DNA from 3 places in the Faecalicatena orotica genome. Region 2 is predicted to be linked to each of the others. Evidence: riboswitches for the same ligand, from Rfam matches in the RefSeq annotation. Region 2 holds a riboswitch; each other region holds the start of a gene.
The links. Region 2 has a riboswitch for thiamine pyrophosphate ahead of thiS (sulfur carrier protein ThiS). Riboswitches for the same ligand answer to the same signal wherever they lie in the genome.
Positions count from the first base shown of each region.

Region 1: it holds a riboswitch for thiamine pyrophosphate, as region 2 does, so the genes downstream of both, thiE (thiamine phosphate synthase) here and thiS (sulfur carrier protein ThiS) in region 2, are expected to answer to the same signal.
Region 3: it holds a riboswitch for thiamine pyrophosphate, as region 2 does, so the genes downstream of both, thiC (phosphomethylpyrimidine synthase ThiC) here and thiS (sulfur carrier protein ThiS) in region 2, are expected to answer to the same signal.

Region 1 is NZ_CAJJZH010000003.1:30,472-33,624, forward strand. It holds gene ABIN22_RS06915 (sensor domain-containing diguanylate cyclase) at 1-1,021, opposite strand, end outside; TPP riboswitch at 1,183-1,291, shown strand; gene thiE (thiamine phosphate synthase) at 1,343-2,020, shown strand; gene thiD (bifunctional hydroxymethylpyrimidine kinase/phosphomethylpyrimidine kinase) at 2,053-2,859, shown strand; gene ABIN22_RS06930 (DMT family transporter) at 2,912-3,153, shown strand, end outside.
Region 2 is NZ_CAJJZH010000002.1:496,757-499,909, reverse strand. It holds gene ABIN22_RS05830 (thiazole synthase) at 1-743, opposite strand, end outside; gene thiF (thiamine biosynthesis protein ThiF) at 743-1,372, opposite strand; gene thiS (sulfur carrier protein ThiS) at 1,377-1,574, opposite strand; TPP riboswitch at 1,750-1,856, opposite strand; gene ABIN22_RS05815 (DNA methyltransferase) at 2,074-3,153, shown strand, end outside.
Region 3 is NZ_CAJJZH010000003.1:148,326-151,478, forward strand. It holds gene feoB (ferrous iron transport protein B) at 1-1,141, shown strand, start outside; TPP riboswitch at 1,232-1,344, shown strand; gene thiC (phosphomethylpyrimidine synthase ThiC) at 1,512-2,816, shown strand; gene truA (tRNA pseudouridine(38-40) synthase TruA) at 2,849-3,153, opposite strand, start outside.

The sequences.
Region 1 (3,153 bases), on a different contig from region 2:
TAGGCCGGGCGTATGGCGACCGGTCCTTCCTGTAACGTTTCAACAGGAATATGAGAAGTACAATTACACTGAATACAATCAGGAAATGTGTAACAGGGAGCATTTCTACAAAACTGAAGATATTGAGTGAAAATAAAACACCCTGTACCATTATATTAAGCAGCAGAAGGAATTGTATCCTGGTCAGTATGCCGTATTTATCGGGGCAAAGTTTACCGACAAATGAAAATACAGGAATTGGCAGAGACATAAAGCTATAAAAGGAAAGTACACATACAATGACCGGGTTCTTCCAGAATAACTGCGGCAGCTGGGAATCTGTGAAAACCCAGATTACAGATAATAAAAGAAGAAATGCCAGAGGACGCAGCATGCTGCAGCCCTCCCATCTGCCTCTGTTCTTCTGCCACAGATAAAGGGCCAGCAGGCATATGCCGGTAATGAGCATGAAAAACAGGCTTATAATCAATTCTATATGAGAAAAAAGATAGTCTGTGATGTAAGCGCTCCCCGTGCCAAGTTTAATGGAATTCAAGCCGGTTTGAAGAAGCTTGTAAGGCTGATAGACTTCAATCGAAACGGTCTGTCCGCCCATGTCTGTATTCAGGGGAATCTGGGCAGTAAAATGTCCTGTCATACCTGATGGCGCCTGAATCTTGCCGGCAGAATAGTCATAGATACATAAATCATTGACAAATACTTTGATATAGGTGTAGTTCACTTCAATGAAAAGGCAGTCATAGTCCGTGAGCTCCGGCAGTGTTTTAGAAAATGTCACGGGACCCTGAGAATCTTCTTTCCATTTACTGATCTCGGGAATTGTTGTTATAGTTCCTGAACTGTCGGCAATGTACCAGTCTTCAGAAAAAGAACGAATTCCGGAGTCCTGAAACCGGCTGTATGGTGCATCATTCTGTAAACAGGAGGACACGATTGAAAAAGTATATATAAGAAGGGTGAGCAGGATGACTCCCAAATAGATATGCCCGGACTTATTTACTTTTTGGCCTGGTTCATTCATGAATGCTCCTCCTTTCTACTGCAATTCGCTTTGACTGATATTATATCATACTTTCGAACCGGTGTGAAATGAAAATAGAGGCAGGCAGAGTTTCATAATCTTAAAAAACTATTGAGTCTGTGGTTGAAAATATTGATGGAAAGTGTATAATTAAGAACGATGATATGAAAAAGGGGAGCCTGCGTAAGCAGGCTGAGAGTAAGCTGGTATTGCTTAGACCCGTAACCTGATTTGGATAATGCCAACGTAGGGAGATATGGAAGCAGACTTTGCGGATATACCTGTTTTGGTATATCTGCTTTTTTATTAAGGAGGAATTGTATGGAAAGGATTTTGGGAACAGCTAAAGGGAAGAAGACTAGGTGCCGCAGGGAAAGCATGCTTTTGTACGCGGTGACTGACCGCACATGGCTTGGGGACGCCACGCTTGCAAAACAGGTCGGGGCGGCCATAAAAGGGGGAGTTACTTTTATCCAGTTTCGGGAAAAACATCTGGATAAGGAGGCTTTTATCAGAGAGGCTAAAGAAATAAGGGAGGTCTGTATGAACTATCAGGTCCCCTTTGTGATCAATGACCATGCAGATATTGCTGCTGCGATTGATGCAGACGGCGTGCACGTCGGCCAGAAGGATATAGATGCCCTGGATGCGCGCAGGATACTGGGGGAGGACAAGATCATCGGGGTGACGGCCCGGACTGTGGAGCAGGCCCTGCGGGCGCAGGAACACGGGGCAGACTATCTTGGGGTCGGGGCAGTTTTTCAGACAAACACGAAAGCAGATGCCGTAGAGGTGAAAAGAGACACGGTAAAGGCAATCTGTGAAGCCGTGGATATCCCTGTCATTGCAATCGGAGGAATCGGGGAGGACAATGTACTTCAGCTTGCGGGAAACGGGCTGTGTGGAATCGCGGTGGTAAGCGCCTTGTTTGCCCGGCCGGATATTGAACAGGCCGCCAGAAATCTCAAGCGGCTGTCTGAAAAGATGGTAAACCAATGAGAAACGGACAGGATAAGAAAGGAAGTACGGCTATGAAGACCGCATTAACAATCGCAGGGAGTGACTGCAGCGGCGGTGCTGGTATACAGGCGGATATTAAGACGATGCTGGCAAACGGGGTATATGCCATGAGTGCGGTCACGGCGCTGACGGCCCAGAATACGACCGGTGTGGCAGGAATTATGGTGGTGGAGACGGAATTTCTGAAGAAACAGATCGACTGCATTTTTACGGACATCCGGCCAGATGCGGTAAAGATCGGGATGGTGCCCACTGCAGGGCTCATAGAAGCAGCAGCAGAAAAACTGAAGGAATACCGGGCCGGTAACATCGTCGCAGACCCTGTCATGATTTCAACAAGCGGGGCAAGGCTGATCGATGAAGACGCAGAAGCTGTTTTAAAAGAAAAGCTGCTCCCTGCGGCAGCACTTGTTACCCCGAATATTCCTGAGGCAGAGGTCCTTTCCGGCCTTACGGTCCGGTCAGAAGAAGACATGGTGCACGCTGCTGGAATCATTTACCACAGGTACGGATGCGCGGTCCTTTTAAAAGGCGGCCACAGGACCTGCGATGCCAATGATCTGCTGTATCAGAAGGACGGGACACGGTGGTTTTTTGGAAAAAGGATTGAAAACCCAAATTCACATGGAACAGGATGCACCCTGTCCAGCGCGATAGCCTCAAATCTGGCAAAAGGATATGATCTGGAGACGTCTGTTGAACGGGCAAAAGAATACCTGTCAGGCGCACTTAGGGCCATGCTTGACTTAGGAAAAGGAAGCGGGCCTCTGGACCATGCCTTTGTAATGGGTTGCAGAAATTCAAAAAAGAACATATAATAATATATCGGCTCCGAAAATGCCGGTCAGACTATTGAGTGGGAGACGGTATATGAAGAAAAAATATTTAGGAATTATTTACATTGTATTATCCGCTTTTTGTTTTGCACTTATGAATATGTTCGTACGCCTGTCAGGTGACCTGCCGTCCGTACAGAAAAGCTTTTTCAGAAATCTGGTGGCGCTTGTCTTTGCATTCGCCATCTTAAAAAAGGACAGGGTCTGGTTTTCCGGAAAACGGGAAAATATCAAGTACCTGTTTCTACGCTCCGCAGCAGGGACGGTCGGGATACT
Region 2 (3,153 bases):
GAGGCGCTTGCCCCCTGGTCCAGTACACGGCCCAGCCCTGAAAGATATGCACTGCGCCCGGCTTCCACTGCCTTTTTAAAGGCTTCGGCCATTGCAGGGATATCTCCGGCAGTCGCGATCGCCGTATTCGCCATGACCGCTGCCGCGCCCATTTCCATTGCTTCACAGGCCTGTGAAGGTTTTCCTATGCCGGCATCCACGATGACCGGAAGGTCAATTTCATTGATCAGAATCTGGATAAACTCTTTTGTACAGATCCCCTTGTTAGAACCGATCGGTGAACCCAGAGGCATGATACAGGCTGCACCGGCATTTGCAAGGTCCCTCGCCGCATTCAGATCTGGGTACATATAAGGCATTACGATAAAACCTTCCTTTGCCAGAATTTCCGTCGCCTTGATTGTCTCGTAATTGTCGGGGAGCAGATACTTGGAGTCATGGATAACTTCTATCTTCACGAAATCCCCGCACCCGATTTCTCTGGACAGACGGGCTATCCGCACTGCCTCCTCAGCATTCCGGGCTCCTGAAGTATTCGGAAGGAGCGTTACATTTTCCGGTATGTAATCCAGAATATTTGCCATTCCTCCCTCATTTGCCCGGCGCAGGGCCAGTGTAATAATCTGTGCCCCGGCCTTTTCCACGGCTGCCCGTATCAGTTCCAGTGAATATTTGCCCGAACCTAAGATAAAACGTGATTCAAAACAATGTCCCCCGAGGACCAGTGTGTCTTTTTGTTCCATTATTCTTTTCCTCCTATAATTAATTCTGTGATCAGATTTGCTTCATGGGCGGCGCAGAGTGCCACTCTGGGCGCCATCAGCCCATTTCCGGGCGCGGATTCTGCGGTCTCATCCCCGCACAGGTAAAAATGTTCTGTAATCTTCCTCGTATGGATCGCATTGCTGCCGCCATATCCAGCCATGCCGGATGCCGCTATAAGAAACTTGTCCGGGAAATGTTCCAGAATCCCGTTGACCAGCATTGCTTTTGCCTCCGGTTCATCGAACGCCTCACAGACAATATCTTCCTCCTGAAACAACTGCTTCAGATTCTCCGGCGTCACTTTCACACAATCTGTCTTAATATCCAGATACGGATTGATTTCCTCAAGCTCCTGTTTTAATGCCTCTGTTTTGTACAGGCCGATATGCCGGATAAAATACTGCTGCCGGTTAAGATTGGTGATATCCACCCGGTCAAAATCAATCAGGTGCAGGTGCCCGGCGCCGATCCGTGCCAGTGCAAAGGCCACATTGGAGCCAAGTCCGCCAAGCCCGGCCACCGCCACTCTCGCAGTCTTCAGTTTTTTCTGTATTTCCTCTGTATGCCGCTGGATAAGCGCCGCTTCTATTTCTTCGAATGTCAGCATATAATCAGCCCCCTCCCACAAAACTTACAACCTCGATCGTATCCCCGTCCTCCAGACAGACCTCTGAAAAACATCTCTTCGGCACGATATCCCCGTTTCTTTCAACAGCTACACGCTCCGCCGGGTGTTTCATTTCCCTAAGCAGGTCCGCCACGGTCATCCCGGCTGTAAACATCCTGTCCTTTCCGTTTACTTTCAGCATATCATTTCCTCCTCTCGATCATTTTCATGTTTCTTTTATTATGGAAAAAGAGTTCACAAAAGAAATACACCCGCGGTGGTGCACCCCTTCATGAACTCTCATTCACTCTCGTCGGTACTGCTTATGTAATTTAAAGCCAAAACGCAAAAACGGGAAATGCCTCAGGCACTTCCCGTAATATTACTTACTTCCGTTCCTACGTTGGCATTATCCAAATCAGGTATATGGGTCGAAGTTCACAACTTCCTCTCAGCCTATCTATAAGCTCCCCTGTTCAATTTATGTGTATAAATATACATGATCACAAATTTTTTGTCAAGCTTGAAAAAAGCAAATTCTGTACTTTTTTGCGATTATTTGTTACAATATAGGTCGATAACATAAAGTAGGCGTCCTCCGTGAAAAGATTGAAAAAATGCTGGAAATTCTATCAGGAACCCTTCGGGATTAAATTTTGTGTTATACTGTAATTTTAGACCAAAAATGAAAGGAAACAACGATGGCTAACAGCATTCAAAAAGACAGCACTTCAACTTTCATCGATAATATGTCCCTTCCACTCCACAGGTGGTACCGCTATTCAGCCGGTTTCTCAGCAGAGTGGGTTGAAAGTATGATTCATGAATATCTGGCCTCCAGCCAGCTTTCGAAAGATGCCGTCACCGTTATGGACCCGTTTGCCGGTTCCGGAACAACACTATTAGTATGTGATAAAATGGGGATCTCTTCCATTGGATATGAAGGACACCCGTTTGTTTATAAAGTAGCAAAAGCAAAGTTATCATGGCCTGCCGACACGGACCTGTTCATCCGCGAGGCCGATAAGATACTGGACTGTGCTAAGCATTTAAAGACCAAGATGTATACTTATCCTGATATCGTTTATAAGAGCTATGATATCGATAATCTGAAAAAAATAAATTATTTGAGAAAAGCACTGGAAATCAATAAGGATGATACAGATGAATATCTTCTGGCATGGATGAATTTTATTTCAATCCTGCGCAGCGCTTCGCATGCCGGAACTGCCACATGGCAGTATGTGCTTCCCAATAAGACAAAGGCAAGGGTCGCGGATGCATACGAAGCCTTTCAGAAACAGACGGACATCATGTGCGGGGACATGCAGTATATGCAGGCCCATTCCCATGAGTCCAAAGCAAATCTGTTATTTCAGGATGCGAGGGAAGATTCTGACGTCCCTGCTGACAGCGTAGATCTGATTATCACTTCTCCCCCGTATGCGAATAATTATGATTATGCCGACGCGACCCGTCTGGAGCTGTCCGTACTCGGGGAAATCAAGGGCTGGGGGGATTTGCAGAAGAAGATACGGCCAAATCTGGTCCGCTCCTGTTCACAGATGGTTTCCCGCGAGCGCAAAGATACTTATGAATTTCTGAAGTCACCGCTGCTCGAACCGATCTACGAGGAAATACTGGACGTCTGCAGGCAGCTGGACGCCGAGAAGGAGCTCCACGGCGGCAAAAAGAACTATCACACCATGATCGCGCTTTATTTTCTGGATCTCGCTAAAATCTGGAAGAACCTCCGCCGCGTCTGCAAGGATGGTTCCCTG
Region 3 (3,153 bases), on a different contig from region 2:
GCTTGTATTCTTTCTGACATTCACGGTCGGAGACTGGCTGAAAGGCTACTTTGAGATTGCCCTCGAGTGGATCTCGGGGGGAGCCGGGAATCTGCTGGAGGCATGGCACGTCAGTTCCATGCTGCAGTCGCTGATTGTAGACGGGATCATTTCCGGAGTGGGAGGCATCCTGACGTTTCTGCCGAACATCTTTATCCTGTTTCTGGCACTGGCTTTTCTGGAAGACAGCGGATACATGGCGAGGGTGGCCTTTGTCATGGATGACATCATGGGGCATCTTGGATTGTCTGGGAGGGCGTTTCTTCCGATGCTGCTCGGATTTGGATGCTCGGTTCCGGCGATTATGGCTTCCCGTGCACTGGAGCACAGAAAGGACAGGCTGAAGACGATTCTGGTAACGCCGTTTATGTCATGCAGCGCAAGACTTCCCATTTATGTACTGTTTTCTTCCATGTTTTTCGGGAAAAATGCAATGCTGGCCTGTTATTCCATGTATATCCTCGGAATTGTCGTGGCGATTACGACGGCATTTATTCTGTCCAAGATTGACGGAAGCAAGGCAGAGCATGCGCTGCTCATCGAGCTGCCAGAGTACAAGACTCCGAACGCAAGGACGATTGCGATTTATGTGTGGGAAAAGGTGAAGGATTACCTTTCAAAAGCCGGTACGGTTATCTTTATCGCTTCAATCATCATGTGGTTTATTCTGAACTTCGGCATGTCCGGGTATGTGACGGACATCAGCCAGAGCTTTGGCTCCATCGTGGGAAAGGCCATTGTACCGGTATTTAAGCCGCTCGGGCTGGGTTACTGGCAGATCGTGGTTGCGCTGATTGCCGGAGTCGCGGCGAAGGAAGTCGTTGTATCCAGCTGCAGTGTTCTGTTCGGGATTCAGAACATCACTACGGCCCACGGGATGACAAGCTTCGTAGGGACACTGGGCGCAATGGGGTTCGGCGCGGCAAATGCCTATGCACTGATGGTATTCTGCCTGCTGTATGTGCCATGTACGGCTACGATTGCGACGATCAGACGGGAAGTGGGCAGCAGAAAAGTCACACTCGGGATCGTTCTGTTCCAGCTGGCGGTTGCCTGGATAGTAAGTTTTCTGGCGTTTCATATTACAGGGCTTTTCCTTTAGGGTTTACACCATAATTTGGAACATGGAAAAATCGTGGTAGAAAAATCGTCAGTTTTCTCTTGTCAGAAGACAGGCCGCATAGTATAATAAAAAACGTAAACAGGGGAGCTCGCGTATCAAGCGGGCTGAGAGTAAGCTGAATCGCTTAGACCCATGAACCTGATTTGGATAATGCCAACGTAGGGATATACAGAGGGTGAATGGATTTTACTGCTGTAATGCTCATGTTGCATTGCAGCAGTTTTTCTTTTTTAAAAGCAATATCCGGGGAATCCCGCACCTCGATTACGTATTCATCCGCGTGGCTTACTTGAATCCATCAGAATCTAATTACAAATTAAAGACGATTCAAGAAAGGACGTAAAGAGAAATGGAAAATTATGCAACACAAATGGAGGCGGCACGAAAGGGTATCGTGACGAAAGAACTTAAGACTGTGGCTGAAAAGGAGCTTATGACAGTGGAAGAACTTCTTCCTCTTGTAGCTTCCGGCAGGGTGGTGATCTGCGCGAACAAGAGGCATACCTGTATTGACCCCGAGGGTGTGGGATCTATGCTGAAGACGAAGATCAATGTGAATCTGGGTGTTTCCAGAGACTGCAAGGATTATAATGTGGAGATGGAGAAGGTGATGGAGGCCGCTAATATGGGGGCGCATGCCATCATGGACCTTTCTTCCCACGGGAATACCATTCCGTTCAGGCGGAAACTGACAAGTGAGTGCCCGGCAATGATTGGGACGGTTCCGATCTATGACTCCGTGATCCACTACCAGCGGGATCTGGATTCACTGACTGCAAAAGATTTTATTGATGTGATACGTCTGCATGCGGAGGACGGGGTGGATTTCGTGACGCTGCACTGCGGTATCAGCCGGAAAACGATTGACCAGATCAAGAACCACAAGCGGAAAATGAATATTGTTTCAAGGGGAGGTTCCCTTGTGTTTGCATGGATGTGCATGACTGGGGAGGAAAATCCATTTTACGAATATTATGATGAGATTCTGGATATCTGCCGTGAATATGACGTTACGATTTCTCTTGGGGATGCATGCAGGCCGGGATGTCTTGCGGACGCCACGGATGTCTGCCAGATTGAAGAACTCGTGCGCCTCGGGGAACTGACGAAACGGGCGTGGGAGAAGGATGTGCAGGTGATGGTGGAAGGGCCGGGCCACATGCCGATGGACCAGATCGCCGCGAACATGAAGGTACAGCAGTCTGTCTGCCAGGGGGCACCGTTCTATGTGCTGGGACCTCTCGTGACGGATATTGCGCCGGGCTATGACCATATCACATCTGCCATCGGCGGTGCCATCGCGGCGGCCTCCGGTGCGGCATTCCTCTGTTATGTGACTCCGGCGGAACATCTGGCACTGCCGAATGTGGAGGACGTGAAGCAGGGGATCATCGCCTCCAAGATCGCTGCCCATGCAGCGGATATTGCGAAAGGGGTAAGAGGTGCACGCGAAATCGATGACAAAATGGCGGATGCAAGAAGAAAACTGGACTGGGAGGCGCAGTTTGACTGTGCAATAGACCCGGATACGGCAAGACGGATTCGTGATGAGCGGAAGCCGGAACACGAGGATACCTGTTCCATGTGCGGGAAATTTTGTGCGGTGCGCAGCATGAATAAGGCACTGGCAGGGGAACATATTGATATTTTATAAAAATAATAATGAGGGGCCGTAAAGCCCCTCTTTTAATATTCGATTTCCTGAAGAAACAGTCCTTTGGGATCGCATGGTGCGCTGGCTGCTTCCCCGCCGGAGAAGATGGCTTCGATGCATTCCTTCTTTCTCTTTCCCAGACCGATGTCAAGCAGTGTGCCGGCGATTATTCTGGGCATGTTGTGCAGGAAGTCCTTTGCACGCATGGAAATCTGTATTTCATCGGCATCGCCATAAATTTTAATCTCATACATTTCTTTTTCCGTGGACTTGCTCTTTTTTACGGTAGAAAAGTTCTTGAAATCGTGTTTACCGATCAGTTGGATTGCCGCCTGCT